Regions from separate parts of the Paenibacillus sp. JJ1683 genome, predicted to be linked through region 3. Evidence: predicted binding sites of a transcription regulator. Region 3 holds the regulator's gene; each other region holds the start of a gene.

Region 1 (5,609 bases), 2.3 Mb from region 3:
CTGCGCTTTGATTTTGCCGGTTGTGGAGAAAGCACTGGTGAATACGGCAAGCAGGGGCTCGAATCCATGATCAATCAGACACGCACCGTGTTGGATTACGCCGTGAATTGCGCGGACATTGACCCGACCAAGGTGACGCTGATCGGTCACAGTCTGGGGGGCGCAGTTGCCCTTCTCACAGCCGTTCGGGACAAGAGAGTACAGAACCTGGTCCTTTGGTCAGCTGTCGGTTATCCGTTCAACGACATTGTCAAAATTACGGAGCGAAGCGTATACGACGAATCTGTTAAAACCGGTCATGCAGACTACCTGGGCTATAAGTTCACACCAGCTTATTTTGAGTCATTAGCTCAATTCCAACCGTTCCAGGAGGCCGTTAAATTTAACGGTGATGTGCTCGTTATTCATGGCACCTCGGATGATATTATTCCTGTGGATTATGCGTTTCTGTTTCAAAAGGTATTCTGGATGCGTCCAGAAGGACGCTGTGATAAGGAAATTATTTTTCAGGGAGATCACACTTTCTCATCAGGTAAAGAGCGGCAACAGCTGATTGACCGCACACTGGAATGGCTGGATGAACAAGAAAATATTCAACGGGATTGGCAGCACTGGATGATCTGATTTCAGGGTGTAACGGTTTGTATTGGAAATTGTGCCTCCGCCGGAGTAAAATGAAAGAGTAACACTATACTGGCGTGTGGAGGTTGGCAGCGATGACATTACCCTCAATTTTTGTTGCGCATGGTTCACCGACACTGGCTGTAGAAAATAACGCATATACCAGTTTTCTTGCAAAGCTGGGCGCGAGCCTGCCCCGACCCAAAGGAATTGTCATTTTTTCCGCGCATTGGGATAGCCCCGATCAATGTATCGGCGCGGATGATCAGCATGCAGCGTTGCACGATTTCTACGGCTTTCCTGAAGAAATGTACACTCTTGATTACCCTGCACCAGGCGATCCAAAGCTGTATGAGGAGATAGGGCATCTGTTCAGTCAGCATAACCTGTTCCACCAGCCGGTTCGGAACCGGGGACTGGATCATGGAGCATGGGTGGTTTTGCGGCATATATATCCTGATGCGGACATACCGGTCGTACCCTTATCCATTGATTCACGGCGCGATCCTCAGGAGCAATACGAGATTGGACGGATGCTGGCGCCACTGCGTGATCAAGGGATTTTGATCCTCGGTAGTGGAGGCTTGGTCCACAACTTGCGGACACTCAAGCAGACGAGTGAGCCAGCCGATTGGGCCGTTCAATATGATGACTGGATCGCACAGCAGCTTCAAGACTGGAATTTGCGTCATCTGTTCCAATATGACAAGAAGGCTCCGTATGCCAAGCAGGCGGTTCCTTCGTATGGAATAGAGCATTTTTCACCTTTGTTTTACGTGATGGGAGCTGCCGATCATGATCGCTCCGCGCGTAAGCTTTTTCAGTCGTATGTCCTTGGCTCATTGAGTCTCAATTGTTGGGCTTTTGGTCAAGAAAGTGATCTGTAAATGTAAGAATAAGAACTTCCGAAACCACATGATGTGTGGGGTTGGAAGTTCTTTTGGTCTGTTCCTCTTTGATTAATTAGCAGGCACGTTCTTTTTTAGCCAGGCGGATACTTGCGTAGTTCGCTTATCTTCATTTTGATCTAGTAGTGTCATAAATGCCTTTAGCTTTTGAATGTAGGGACTCTTCGAATCCCTGTTGCGCTGAACGACGAGCTGATATCCTTTTTTGGCATTGGGGCGAATCTTGTTGGTGTCATCATCGAATAATGGTGTATTGTTCGTACCATAAAAAGTATAGAAGAAATAGAGATCATGTAATGATTTGACTGCTTGTGTACGATTGGAATGTGGATATTGGGTTATAAACGACTCTTGCGCCAGCACTCTTCCGGCTAACTGTTGATAACCGATGTGTAATGCTGCATCCTTGGTAGTCGGCTGTCCAGATTCCGTCGCCATGATGTCAATATAGTCGCGGATATCTGCTGTAATGTTATTTCCGAATACTTTATATTTCTCATAATTGATGACTGGGTAAAACATGCCTTCTGCGGTTTCAAGTTTGTAGCCGGCATCTCTTGATTGAGTGAGTAGCTTTTTCAGCTTTGTATCACTTGTCCGACTGATTACATTAGTGAACGAATCACCAGGTTTATAGACTTGATTAATCATAGTTTGAATAGAGGTCGGATATAAGGCCTGTGCATATGAATCCAATTGCTGTTTTTGTGCATTTTCCAAGTGTAGCACTAGGATGGTAGCTTGAGAGGCCGGAATGGATTGGATATGCTTTTGTAAATAAGTGAATGCCTGAGGTAACTTGCCTGGTTGGCGTAGTAGCTGCTCGAAGGTTTTCGAAATATGTTGCACACCTTCTGCTTGAGATATTGTAGTAGATGTCGCTGCTTTGGCTGATGTCGTAGATCCCAATCCGATCGTCTGTACTGTGAAAGTTACTGCTGCGAGCATGAGGTAGGCTTTGGTGATTTTTTTCATGATATAACCCTCCATTGCGTTCTTTGATGTAACTGTAGTGTACAGGGTAAATGTATCGTGAACATTCCATGTTGTATCCAACTTGTAAACATTTGTGGGGGAAGATGAATCCTAAAAAGGAGTCTCCAAGTCAGAGTGGACTTGAGGACTCCTTTGTTCATTTAAATAGAGGAGGGGCAGCATGGTCACACATACAAGCAGCATAGCTGCGCAAAAACACCGAAGAGAAGGAGCGTAGCTGTACAAAAACACCGAAGAGAAGGAGCATAGCTGCACAAAAACACCAAAGAGAAGCAGCATAGCTGCACAAAAAAACAACCATTAGCCAGAGGATAACGGTTGTTTTTTGGGTAGTTAAGCTATTTTTCGATTGGGGTCCGTTTGATAAGTATCTTTATTTTTACCAAACAGTCCACGCAGGAAGGGCAGTACCCAACGGTCAAAGCCGATTCTTCCGGCATTTGCACCAGCAACGATAAGGAAGATTTCAACCAACAGGTAGATTGCATTGGTGCTTACTGTACCCGAGAACAGGAACGAGAAGTTCATAACCATAGCCATCAAAGTAGCCAGTGTAGTCAATGTACCAAGCAGTAGGCCAACCCCGACCAAGAACTCACCCAATGGGATCAGGACGTTGAACAAACCGACATTCGGCAGAGCAAAGGCTTCAAGGAACGATCCCCACCAGCCTTGTACAGCGGGATGATCTCCACCTGTTTTAGCAATGGCCCCCGAGATAAATCCACCTGCATCGAATCCGCCAGTCAGCTTCTCAAGTCCGTGGGTCATCCATTCATAACCTAGATAAACCCGTACTACAGTCAGCAGCCACATTGCTACTTTGTTCTCACGTAACCAGTTGTTAAACATTTAAACCACTCCTCTTTCTTAATCTATAATGATGGGTTGTATTTCATTTTGTTTGGGATGATCATCTTTGCTACACCTTTATTGTATTAGGTTCAGTTACAGTTATTTGTGATAAAAATCACAAAGTTTAAATATTTTTTTAAATTTTAATGTCTTCAGATAAGTATTCTATAGAGAGGTAATGCCTCAATCAAGACAAAAACAGGAAATAAAGCTTATAATGAGAAAAATAACTATGTGGAGGGATGAACTTGTCCGGGCCCATGTCTCAACGAAATCATTGGCTGCGTGTGATGACCTCAGCTCTGTTATGCATGACAATGATGTCTTGTTCTGCTTTGTCCAATACGGGTGAATCTGAATCCGTTCCCAAACCAACCCAGCAAGAAACAGAGAAAAAGGTGCTTGAACCACCTAAGGAGCCATCTGTTCCGGCATTTACAGCTCCGCTTACCGGGCTTCCGGTGGAGCAGTCTGTTATAGAGCGGCCGCTGGCTGTCATGATTAACAATGCTCCGGCTGCGCGTCCACAGGCGGGGCTTAGCCAGGCAGACATGGTATATGAGGTTCTTGCAGAAGGCGGAATTACCCGTTTGGTAGCTTTTTTCCAAAGTCATGGTGGTGATGTGAAGATCGGTCCGGTCCGCAGCATCCGACCGTATTTGATTGAACTGGGCGAAACCTATGGTGCGTTGCCGATACATGCAGGGGGAAGTACAGATGCCTATGCGATTTTACAGCAGCAGCGGAAGGAGCATCTGGACGAGATTTCAAATGGAGGGGTTTACTTCTGGCGAAGCAAAGACCGTCGTCCTCCCCATAATTTATACACAGATGTGAGCAGACTGCGTAAAGGAAGCGATAGCAAAGGGTATGCCAAGCAGACGGAGGTTCCAGTATATCGTTATCTTAAAACTGGCGAAACTCCAGTTATGGTGGACGAGAGTGGTGCCTCTTTGCACATCCGATTTTTGTTAAAAAGCTATCGCGTATCTTATACCTATGATCCAGCTGATCAACGATATAAGCGTTTTGTGAACGAAAAGTCACATCTAGATCAAAATAATAATCAACAGCTCTCAGCGGCCAATGTGATTGTGATGAGTACGAGGCATCGAACGTTGGATGATGTAGGTAGACTAAGTGTTGAGCTGGACGGTAGCGGAGAAGCCATGGTGTTTCAACAAGGAAAGCTAATACGTGCTGAATGGCAGCATATATCTGGCGATGCGATTCGGTTTATGAAAAATGGGGTTGAAATCCCGTTAACGCCAGGTACATCCTATATACATGTGGTACCTGCAGATACTTCACTAGCCGAACATGTAACAACAGAAGCAAATTAGAAAACGTAATACTCCTTTTTAGGGAAAAATTGTCGGATAATGACCTTCCATGTCGGGCATTGTATACGTATATCTAGAAATTTGCTTTTACAAACATTACAAAAACATTGATGAGTGTGATAAGATAGCAAAGGTTGTCTATTGCAGTCGAAACAGGTTGCGGATATTTTCGTAAAGGGGTAATCGTTATGAGATTGAAGAAAAAGGATATATTCTTCGAGACGTTGGAAAATATGGCAGATACGATCGTGCAAGCAGCCGATTATTTTGCCCAACATACTTCAAATCTTCAAGATGTGACTTTGTTTACCAATGAGATGAAGAAGTATGAAAATAAGTGTGATGATTACACACACACGATTATTACTGAGTTGAACAAGACCTTCATTACGCCACTCGAACGCGACGACATCATGGAACTGACAACGACCATGGATGATGTGCTGGACGGTCTTGAAGCGACAGCCTCTCGTTTTTATATGTACAACATTACAGAGCCGGACGAGTATATTGTGCAGTTCGCTGATATTTTGCGTCAATCAGCTTACGAAATTCAAAAGGCTGTACATTTGCTTTCACAGAAAAAATTGCTGGCTATTCGTGAATACACCATTCGCCTGAATGATTTGGAAAATCAGGGGGATGAATTACTGCGTATTTGCATCAAAAACTTGTTTGCAACTGTAACTGATCCTATTGAGCTGATTAAACGCAAAGAATTGTACGAACGCCTTGAAACGACAACGGATTCATGCGAGGATGTTGCAAATATGCTGGAATCCATCATTATGCGTAACTCGTAAGGGAGTCCTTTTACATGGATACAAGTTTACTGGTACTAGGTATTGTTATTTTTCTTGCTCTGGCATTTGATTTTATTAATGGA
Region 2 (5,609 bases), 860 kb from region 3:
TGCCACTGATGCGTCCGACAGATGCTCGACCGTAATGGAGTCGGGAGCAATCTTCGAAGCAGTCACAGCACCGTCAGCTATTTTAATGGTATGAACAGCATAATCTGCTAAAGATTCCGTTTGAATACTCTCTTGTTTCAGCTTGCTGGAATCTATGGAAGCGGGAGCGATCTTCTCACCCGTCACAGCGAGATCACTCAAATCGTCTGTATAGATGAAAGCATTGTTTACATGTGGAGCCTTCTTATTGTTCAAAATTTCTTCCACATCAATTGGATCTGGTTCTGGTTCTGGCTCTGGTTCAGGTTCAGGTTCCGGCTCCGGTTCTGGATCTAGTTCTAGCTCTGGTTCTAGCTCTGGCAGTGGAGGTTCTTCCATCAAAGCTGGAGTCTCCTCTACATCTGCAACCTCAATCTCTTTCTCTTGCAGAGCCTCGACTTCAGGCTCGACAACTGTCTGTAGCTCCGACTCCTCTGTAGTTGGGGGAGGCGGAGAAGCAACTTGATGAAGTCTTGCTTCTGTCTCCCTCTCCGCAGGCAGTGGCTTTGAGCGTTGTATCATACTTAACTCATTCATATCCGGGTCAATTACACGATAGAGCGGCTTTTTGTTTCTGTTGGTTTTGCGGCTCTTGTTCTTCAAGCAGCTCTCTCCCTTCTCATGTTTATCGTTACAGCATCATATGCAGACTCTTAGGCACTTGCCACCCTGTACAGGGATTCACTTTTGGGTAAAAAGGATACTTACTGAAATCCACGTTTGAAAAAAAATTGTTAAAAGTTAAAATAGTAAGGGTGAAGATTGCTACAAGAAGAGAGGAATTACAATAACATGATTATCAAACCAAGAACACGTGGCTTTATCTGCACCACTGCTCATCCGGTGGGCTGTGCCCAACATGTTCAGGAGCAAATTGACTATGTACAAGCCCGTCCTGCTATCCACGGACCTCGTAATGTGCTTGTGATCGGGGCATCTGCCGGATATGGGTTGGCTTCTCGAATTACGGCCGCTTTCGGTGCGCGTGCCAATACAATTGGTGTATATCGTCCTAGCAATGCTACGGCTACACGCACAGCATCAGCAGGCTGGTACAATTCTGCTGCATTTGAAAAAGCCGCTCAGGAAGCTGGGCTTAAATCTTTAAGCGTGACAGGAGACGCCTTCTCGGATGAAGTCAAAGCCAAAACGGTGGAAGCCATTCGTGAAGAACTGGGACAAGTCGATCTGGTGGTTTACAGTGTTGCTTCAGGTCGCCGTACCCATCCCCGCACAGGCGAAACGTCTAATTCCGTGCTCAAACCGATTGGTGAGCCCTACACGAATAAGACCGTTAACTTCCACACCGGTGAAGTCAGCAGCGTGACGCTCGAACCGGCTACAGAAGAAGAAGTCCAGGGGACTATAGAGGTTATGGGCGGTGAGGATTGGAAATTGTGGATTGACGCTTTGCGTGCAGGCGGTGTACTCGCTGATAACGCCACTACCTTCTCTTTTTCGTATATCGGTTCAGATATTACCCAAGCCATCTACAGAGAAGGCAGTATCGGAAGCGCAAAAGATCATCTGGAGGCGACAGCACGCCAACTGAACGACCAGCTGAAAACCACAGGTGGACGCGCCTTCGTCGCAGTCACCAAAGGACTCGTTACCCAATCCAGCTCGGCCATCCCTGTCGTTCCTCTGTATATTTCCGCTTTGTATAAGGTGATGAAGGAAAAAGGGCTGCATGAGGGGTGCATAGAACAGAGCTACCGCCTATTTGCCGAGCGTCTGTACGCCCCAGAAACTACTGTAGATGAAGAGGGTCGCATTCGCATTGATGATTGGGAATTGCGCGAGGATGTGCAGGCAGAAGTTGCGAACATATGGGAGGAACTGACGACCCAAAATATCTATGAATTATCCGATCTTGAAGGATATCGTCGCGAATTTTTCCAGCTGTTCGGCTTTGAATTCGAAGGTGTAGAGTATGATGCTGATATTGATCCCATCGTAAATATTCCTAACGTGCGCTAAGTCTTTTAGTGCCGCCATTCGTTTAGAAAAACATAAAAAAGCTGTCTCCGGCAGAAGAACATTTCGTTCTGCATAGGGACAGCTTTTGTTTTTTAATTAAAAGGAACTCTTGTGTCTATTTGGCTCTGCAACATGACGCAAACATTGCAATTTTAAAATTGTTTTGATATTGTACAAGTAGGCATAGCAAAATCCCTCTTCTTACCAAGAGGGTACACACAGCTGGACAAGTCCTACCTTGACTGACTGTGATTGTATTTGCTCAGCCCATCACATTCCTATAAGGAGGTGAACAATATGGCAAAAGACGTTCTGTGCGAAGTCAACTCATGCACGTACTGGGCTCAGGATAATAAATGCAGCGCAAGCTCCATTTATATCGTAAGCAACAAGCCTGCGAACACTCACACGTCCGAAGAAACAGACTGCAAAACCTTTGAAGCAAAGTAGTCCTTAGTTTTCAAGCCAAACCACAGCTTTATCATGAAGGAGCCCCTGCCAGGGTTCCTTCTTTCTTATGATTCTAACAAGAATGATAATTATTATCAAGTTCTTTTTGAGCTATATTATAGAAAATACTACCCGTTCCTATACATTCACTTCCTTGAAGTTTTTCGACTTCGCTTAAGACAAAAAAAGAAGCGTCACCCTGAACGAGTCGCTTCTTGTGCTTGACCTTTTGTAATTGTTCCTGCTTGGTCGGCTTCATTCGCGTGTGCTGTGAAATCTCGCCATAATGATCATTCGTTTTGCGGCTCTGTGCCGCGCAATAGATCCCGGCGCGTTTCGCCTTGCTTAACGCTTTTTGTGTTTGAGTACGTGCCATACAGCTTCACTCTCCTTGATTGGACTCCCTCTATCATAGCATCCAATAGGCAAATCGTGAATGGTTAGTCTGACTCAAGCATTCTTTAATTCATTAAATGTCTGAAAAAATATCCGAGTCGCCACTGGAAGCCGCCACAACAAAAACAATAACCAAGAAAATGATAATCAGTGCATAAATTAGTGTGCCGATAATACTACATACCAGTCCAGCAATAGCCATGCCTCTGCCTTGCTCACCATGACGATTAATTTCCTTCAGGGAAAGACTGGACAAAATAATACCTACAATTCCGATGATCAACCCAAGATAGGGAATGACAACAGATAAAATCCCGAGCACCATCGACGCAACAGCTTTACTATTTGTAGGTGGAACTACTGGGGGCTGGTTAAATGGGGCGTTATAATCGTTCGGCTCCTGAAAGGGATCGGAAGATCGAGGCTCCTTGTACAAGTCACTCATCTGTTTAATTCAACTCCAATAATTATAATAGCAATATATAAGTTCTAGGGTACCACAATCTTACAAATCAGGACAGTACTTATTTCAATTTTTCAAATTAGAACGTTAAAAAGTAGCAACATAGCATCTTAGCACTTTTTGAGATAACCGGGCATACAGTATTGTACCTATTACAGATAAATTGCGCTCCATGAGAGCATCCTGCCAAGGAGGACGGAGCTATGTTATATCGTGGAACATCCCGCAGAAAGGGCTCGCCTCACCAACGTTTACATGCAGAGACACTTCGGAAAATATCCGCCGCCATGCTGCCATTTTACAAAGCTATTGCAACCCGACGTGCTTTTGCCGTCCAATGGTCACGAGCTGTCGTTCAGGGTAATTTGGATCGGATGAAATCCCTTCTCTGCTCAGTAGCGCCATTTGCCGCCAAGCAAGGCTTAGGCACGAATGGGATCGGCTACTTTGTTTCCTTTTTAGCTCAGCCACCAATGCTTTATTATACGAACGGTACGACGATTCCACCCGGGATGGTGCAGTTTACATTTGAACCGAAGGTTCATCGCGCCATTGCCAAAGCCGTTTTTCCGCTGTATCGCGAATTGGCACGCAATGAATGCTTTGCTTCTGCCTTAGCCAAAGCGATCAACAGGCAAGACCAGCGTGCAGTTCAGGTAATGATCCGTAGTTTAATTCCATCCTCTGCGCTAAAATCTGTAGACATTGAGGATAATGGATTTGCATTGCTCTTTAAGTATCCCTTTAGTAAATATCCCTATCGCAATCTACTCTTTCAGGAGTTCACTTAAAAAGGTCGCTACAAGCGTACTTGCTTAAGTTCTTCAATGAGCTCTTTTCCCATTTGTATAGCCATGTCTGTCAACATTCGGATTTCGTCCTTGGTTGCATGATCCAAATGCGTCCCGCAGCAAATGGCGAAGTTACCCGCAAACTCTTTACGCAAGCGAACTGCAATTTCTTCAGTAATATAAAATTCCTTGTGATTTTGCAATTGCACGGTTTGAATCGGCTCAAGCCTAGCCCCTGCTGTAATCGTCCCCAAGTGAGGCTGATCACCGCCTGATATGAGCACAACGATATCTTCTCCCATAAAATAGGCATCGAGTACAAGACGGATACGTCCGCTTTCTTTTTCCAAATGAATCATATGATCCTCTCCTGCTAAAAAATATTATTGTGAAACGATTCACTTTATAGAGTACTATTCATTGTATCGCTTCCTGAACTGTTGGACAAATTAAAAAAGGCCCACAGCAGCCTCTATTAACAGTGGCTTGCTGTGGGCCTGCATTGCATTCTAAAAAATCTTCTATCCCCTGCTCTTACTTGCTGTTAACGGATCGTGATGGTGTGCACTGCCTTACCGTTTGCGCCGTCATTATCCGTCACTGTTAGCTCCACGGTATACGTTCCGGCTGTGGTGAATTTATGCTTCACTTTCGAACCAACCGCCGTATCGCCATCGCCAAAATTCCAACTGTAGCTGACGATCTCACCATCTGCATCACGGGAGGCTTTGGCGTTAAATTGTACATTTTTGTTCTTCTTGGCTGAGTCATTCGCCTGGATAATAGCTACCGGCTTTTCATTCGATGTAGGTGGATTCGGACCAGGGCCCTCTCCTCCACCATGGGTTACATACAATCTTCCCGGCGCCTCCGTTTCCACTTCATTCCCCGCTGCATCCCTTACCCGGATCACGATGACTCCGCCTTCCAGGTTCAGAGAAGATGAAGTGAGATAAATACCTTCATAGTGACCTGATGAAGTTTCATTTAATGGAATTTCATTACGGGCCAAAGTGGACAGGTTAAAGGGCAACTCCACATGGAAGGATGCCTCCAAACCAGATGCACTGTCAAAAGATACCCGTACCGGCTGCCCTGGAGTGATACGTACATCCTCAGCAGGACTAATATTTTCAAGTTTCGGCAGCGCTGTATCGACATACACCGAGCGTGTAACACTCGTTTCGTTTTCGGCAAGATCTTTGGCCGTTACCGTAATTTGGTTTTCACCTTCGTTGATAAGCAAACGTTTGTTAAAGCTGCCGTCGCTTCCGAATTCAGCAGGCTCGCCGTTAATCGTCAATTCACTGAGGAACTCGTCATACACCGTACCGGTTACACTGACCACACCTGCGTTCGTACGTGCTCCCTCACCAGGCGAAGTCAGGATCAGACCCGGTTTAGTCTGATCGAGCGTTACAACCACCGGCTCGGAACGATCCGTTACTTTGCCGTATACCGCCGCTTGAACACTTAGCGGATTAGCACCT
Region 3 (5,609 bases):
GCGGAGAATGAGTGACGGAATTATGGATGAGTGGCTGGCCTTTGAGGAAAAAATGGTTTACCTGCGTGCAGCAGGATTTTCTGCAGAGGCCGACATGTCTGACGCTGAGCTGCCTGAAAAGGAGCTACCGGCATTTAACAGGGGGCAGGGGTATTATCGCTTACTTATGTACCCGGAGGCAATCCAGCAATTTGAGCAGGTGCTACAGCATTTTCCGAACAGCTGGCAGAGTCACATGTATATGGGAATGGCTCATTTTCAACTGGATGATCCAGCAGAGGCTATAAGCCAGTTTCAAAAGGTGCTGCACCTGACTGAACAGCCAGGGCTAAAAGCGGTCATCTATAATGCGCTGGGTTGTTTGATGGCAAAGCAGGCTGACGTAAAAGAGGCGCAAAAATATTTTGCTCTCGCGCATCAGTTCGATCCAACGTTGCCCGAGCCACTGCACAATATGCAAGCCTGTTTGTCCGGTGTCGAAAAGCTTCGCTACGACAGCTCCATGTTGACCTGGATGTAGTTGTCAGACACCGAGTAAGACGATGCATGCCCACCTCTCTTAGGCGGCGTGTGCATCGTCTTTTTTGGCTGTCTTAATTTCCAAACAGGCAATCTTCTGCTATGCTATTATACAGAGTTATTATTATTGTATGTGTCATAAGAAAGGATTAAGCTCGAATGAAATTTGCGGTATTGGATTTTGAAACGACAGGCACCCAGTCCGCGGATGACATCATTCAAGTCGGACTTGCAATTATAGATCATGATAACAGCATTTCCCGTGTTTACGGCTCTTATGTAAACCCTGGCAGATCTATTCCACCTTTTATCACCGGATTGACCGGAATTACAGACGATGACGTCAAGGATGCACCTGCACTCGAAGAAATGATGATGGAGCTCGTGCCTATGCTGGACGATGTCGTACTCGTCGGTCATAACGTGGCGTTTGATTTTAATTTTTTGCAAAGCGCTTTGGACCGGTGTGGATATTTACCCTTTAGCGGTAGAATTTTGGATACGATGGATTTTCTGAAAATTATGTTTCCATCATTATCTTCTTATCAGCTAGGTTTTGTTTCCTCAGAGTTTGGGCTGGCGCATGACCGCCCTCATCAAGCAGACAGCGACGCGTTGGCTACGGCTGAGGTGTTTTTAAAGTGTCTGGGTGAGCTTCAAGCACTGCCTCTGATAACGATACAGCGGCTTAGCGATTTGTTCGCAGAGGAAGACAGCGACCTGGGTTGGTTTCTTGACGGCATACGAGAAGAGAAAGAGCTAGATCCTATTCAGGATTTGGAGAAACATCAGTTTTTTCGTCAGCTTGCGCTTAAAGTGGAAGATTGGACTGAACTGGCTGCTCCACGCAGAGAAGATGATCCGAATCCACTGTCAGGCGTTTCCTTTGAGCAGTATATGGATGATGTACGGGACAATTTGCGTTCATCCTTGAGCCAATATGAGGAGCGCGAGGCGCAGATACAAATGATTGAGGGTGTAAATCAAGCCCTGAGTCAAGATAAGCATTTGTTGATTGAGGCGGGTACAGGAACAGGGAAGTCCCTGGGCTATTTGCTTCCGTCACTGTATCACAGTGTAAAATATGGGCAGAGGGTCACCGTAAGCACGCATACCATTAATCTGCAGGAGCAATTGCGAGAGCGTGATATTCCGATGCTGACCAAAGTGATTCCCTTCCCGTTCCGGGCTGCCATCTTTAAGGGACGGGGGCATTATTTGTGTCTGCGTAAGTTTGAACATAAAATAAACAGAAGAGACTTCGCCACACCAAAGGAAGACTTGATTACAGCGGCTCAAATGATTGTCTGGCTGACTCTGACAGAAACCGGTGATGATGAGGAACTAAACCTGAGCAACCGTGGAGGGGATTTTTGGGAAACGGTTGCTAGTGATTCCGAGTCCTGTCTTGGTCGTTCTTGTCCATGGTTCCGCAAATGCTACTATCATCGTGCACGTCATGAAGCAGGAACAGCGGATGTGGTTATAACGAATCACTCCAAGCTGTTCACCGACGTCAAAGCAAGTCATCAACTGTTGCCTAGCTATGAACACTTGGTGATTGATGAGGCACATCATCTAGAGGAAGTAGCTGGTAAGCACCTGGGCATGCATATGAAATATTTCACACTCGTGCATACGCTGACTCGATTGTTCAAGGACAGCAAGAATGGGCAATTGCCTTCGTTACGTCAGCAGTTGGCAAAGTCGGGGCATGAGAAGTCGACGGAATGGGCCTCGGTCATTGATCAGTTGTACCCACTTGTGTTAGAGGTTAAGGAAACTTGGGACCTACTAAGCGATAAGCTGTTTGGCATGTTACCAGAGCGAACTGATGCCACACCAGGTGAAACGGGGCAATTTTCTTCGCGTCTCAAACCGTCAGCCAAGCCTGCAAAGTGGGATCAGGCGGCGGCATTGGAAAATCAGCTTTATGTAACATTGAGCGAAATTTTGCGCAAGGGCGACAAGCTGATGCTGGATGTCAAGGAAGAACATGACGATTATGCGGCGGATAGTCTCATTACAGATATCACGGGTCTGCTTAAGGATTTGGCGGGGATTAGGGAAAATTTGCGCTTCTTTATACGACTCGATGATGAAACAACCGTATATTGGCTTGAAGCGAGTGGACAATTCCGTAGTAAATCATTGCAATTTTATGCGGTGCCCGTCGATGTGAGCCGCCAGTTGAAAGAAATGTTTTTTGACAAAAAAAGAAGTATTATTCTGACATCTGCTACTTTATCGGTAGATAAATCGTTTCAGTACATGACCGATCAACTCGGCTTGCAGGAGGCAGCAGATCAAGGACGATTAATGACGTCACAGCTCCCATCACCCTTTAATTACAGGGATCAGGTGTTGCTGGTCATTCCGCGAGATTTTCCGAGTGTGAAGGGCAGTGTAGGAGATGCACATTTTGTAGAGATGCTCGTTAGCTCTCTAGGAGCGACTGCCCAGGCGACGCGGGGGAGAATGCTCGTTCTGTTTACTTCCTATCGGATGCTCCGGCAAGTGTATGAGCCGCTCAAAGAGGCGTTAGCGTCCAGCGATATTACCGTGTTAGGACAAGGTGTGGACAGTGGGAGTCGCAGCAAGCTAACCCGCCGTTTTCAGGAAGCGAAAGCTTCTGTATTGCTGGGAACCAGTAGCTTCTGGGAAGGCGTCGATATTCCAGGGAAAGCTTTGACTTGTCTGGCTATCGTTCGCTTGCCGTTTCAACCGCCCAACCACCCGTTACTGGAGGCCAAAAGCGAGTTGCTCCAGCAGCAGAAGAAGAATCCATTTATGAAGCTGTCTGTACCACAAGCAGTTATTCGCTTCAAACAGGGATTTGGGCGATTGGTACGTACAGCGAGCGACCACGGAGTCGTCATCGTTTACGATACGCGTGTGATCGAATCCTATTATGGAAAGCACTTTTTGTACTCGTTACCGGGACCAAAAATGGAGCATATGCCATCGGAGCAAATGGTGCCCCGCATCGCCGAATGGCTCCAATCCGCCCCGGAGACTGAGGCACAACGGACGGACACTTAAAGTCCGTTACAATTAGGGGGAGCAAGTATGAAATCAGATAAAATTTCAGAGGCTGTCGTACGGAGATTACCCGTATATTTACGTTATCTGAATGCACTGCACAAACGGGAGGTGGCTACGGTCTCTTCTCAAGAGCTGGGACAGAGGTTAGATTTGAATCCGGCCCAAATTCGTAAAGATCTTGCCTATTTTGGCGATTTTGGTCGGAAGGGCATCGGTTACGATGTTTCTTATCTAATTGAGAAAATACGCCATATCCTGAAAATCGACCAGCAAATTAATGTAGTATTGGTCGGAGCAGGTAATCTGGGTCAAGCCCTATCGAACTATAATGCTTATTTAAAAGACAATATGAAGATTGTGGCGGTTTTTGATGCGTTCCCGGATAAGGTTGGGACCAGAATCAATACTTTGGTCGTACAGCCGATGGATGAACTGGAAGCGACTGTGAAAGAAAAAAATATACGAATCGGGATTATTACTGTACCTGATTTTGAGGCACAGCACGTAGCTGATAGGCTGATTGAGAGTGGAATTGGAGCGATTTTGAACTTTGCACCTATCATTCTCAAGGCACCGGCTAACATTCGGATACATGCCACAGACTTTACAACTGATTTGCTTAGCCTCGCTTATTATCTGGAGGACGGAAAGGAAGAAGCACAATATGACAGTGAATAAATGGATGATTAAAAACGGCTCGTTTGCCGTGAATGGACCCGAGGCTGGGGTAATCGATGGTTTTATGATTGTGGAGGATAGCCGTATTACTTACATTGGCGAGACTTTGCCTGCGGGTGAGGAAGAGACAGAAGCAATCGACGGCAAGGGGTTATTGTTTTTACCTGGTCTGATCAATACTCATGGTCATGCGGCGATGTCTCTGCTGCGGGGGTATGGAGATGATTTGGCACTTCAAGTGTGGCTTCAGGAAAAAATGTGGCCTATGGAAGCCAAGTTTACATCTACGGATGTGTACTGGGGAACTTCTTTGTCAGTGCTGGAAATGCTGAAAGGTGGAACCACGACTTTCCTGGATATGTACGATCATATGGATGAGGTGGCTCGTGTAGCTGAAGAGTCGGGCATTCGTGCAAGCTTGATGCGTGGAGCCATTGGACTCTGTTCAGAAGAAGAACAGCGGATCAAGCTAGCTGAGGCCGTGACTTTTGCGCGTAACTGGCATGGAAAAGCAGACGGACGTATCACAACAATGATGTCTCCTCATGCCCCATACACATGCCCGCCTGCGTTTATTGAGAAATTTGTTCAAGCAGCACATGATCTCGATTTACCATTGCATACGCACATGTCCGAGACGATCGCCGAAGTTGAACAAAACGTACGCGACTACGGCTTGCGTCCAGTTGCACACTTAGATAAGCTTGGCTTTTTCTCCCGTCCTTCACTTGTTGCCCACGGCGTTCACTTGAACGACGAAGAAATAGCTTTGTTAGCGGAACGAGGTGTGGCGGTATCGCATAATCCAGGCAGCAACTTGAAGCTGGCAAGTGGTGTAGCTAGAGTGCCTGAATTGCTGCGTGCAGGAGTTACTGTTTCACTCGGAACAGATGGTCCTGCCAGCAATAATAACCTGGATATGTTCGAGGAAATGCGTCTGGCGGCACTCATTCACAAGGGAGTATCTGGCGACCCAACGGCAGTTCCTGCAAATGAAGCACTACGTCTGGCAACAGAGTATGGTGCAAAGTCGATTGGTTTAAAAGAGGTAGGAGCGCTGGCAGCAGGCAATAAGGCTGACTTTATCGCGCTAGATCTGGATCAGGCCCATTTCTTGCCGCGTACAGATCTTATTTCTCATGCCGTATACTCTGCAAGTGCCAAAGACGTGGCTCATGTGTGGGTAGACGGCCGTCAGGTTGTGAAAAATGGCGAATGCCTGACGATGGACGAGGAACGTATCAAACATGAGGCACAAGCCGCCTTTGAAGGGCTGCTGTCGCGCTAATTTAGGTGTCACATCCCCTTAGAGAGGAAGCACAGGTTTGAAAAATAAGAAGAAATGGATAGCGGTCGCCATTTTGGCC

Evidence for each region. Region 3 encodes Rex, which represses fermentation and respiration genes when NADH is low (regulators of the CRP and FNR family bind a similar motif). Its sites were predicted from a motif close to TTGTGAAATATTTCACAA; they were not measured.
Region 1: ACUC6J_RS04430 (DoxX family membrane protein) is a predicted target of Rex. The motif match lies at 3,484-3,501, and genes of this name have one in related genera.
Region 2: lpdD (prenylated flavin chaperone LpdD) is a predicted target of Rex. The motif match lies at 4,506-4,523, and genes of this name have one in related genera.

The regions. Positions count from the first base shown of each region.
Region 1 is NZ_CM129820.1:982,974-988,582, forward strand. Features, by position in the region: gene ACUC6J_RS04415 (alpha/beta hydrolase) at 1-624, shown strand, start outside; gene ACUC6J_RS04420 (dioxygenase family protein) at 717-1,508, shown strand; gene ACUC6J_RS04425 (hypothetical protein) at 1,581-2,504, opposite strand; gene ACUC6J_RS04430 (DoxX family membrane protein) at 2,859-3,377, opposite strand; gene ACUC6J_RS04435 (DUF3048 domain-containing protein) at 3,629-4,723, shown strand; gene ACUC6J_RS04440 (DUF47 domain-containing protein) at 4,912-5,526, shown strand; gene ACUC6J_RS04445 (inorganic phosphate transporter) at 5,541-5,609, shown strand, end outside.
Region 2 is NZ_CM129820.1:4,177,253-4,182,861, forward strand. Features, by position in the region: gene ACUC6J_RS17865 (WIAG-tail domain) at 1-642, opposite strand, end outside; gene fabV (enoyl-ACP reductase FabV) at 832-2,019, shown strand; gene ACUC6J_RS17875 (DUF1540 domain-containing protein) at 2,317-2,469, shown strand; gene ACUC6J_RS17880 (hypothetical protein) at 2,543-2,845, opposite strand; gene ACUC6J_RS17885 (DUF4190 domain-containing protein) at 2,939-3,310, opposite strand; gene ACUC6J_RS17890 (hypothetical protein) at 3,532-4,119, shown strand; gene lpdD (prenylated flavin chaperone LpdD) at 4,128-4,478, opposite strand; gene ACUC6J_RS17900 (S8 family serine peptidase) at 4,664-5,609, opposite strand, start outside.
Region 3 is NZ_CM129820.1:3,321,525-3,327,133, reverse strand. Features, by position in the region: gene ACUC6J_RS14170 (tetratricopeptide repeat protein) at 1-520, shown strand, start outside; gene dinG (ATP-dependent DNA helicase DinG) at 679-3,561, shown strand; gene ACUC6J_RS14160 (redox-sensing transcriptional repressor Rex) at 3,589-4,242, shown strand; gene ACUC6J_RS14155 (amidohydrolase) at 4,229-5,530, shown strand; gene ACUC6J_RS14150 (cell wall elongation regulator TseB-like domain-containing protein) at 5,568-5,609, shown strand, end outside.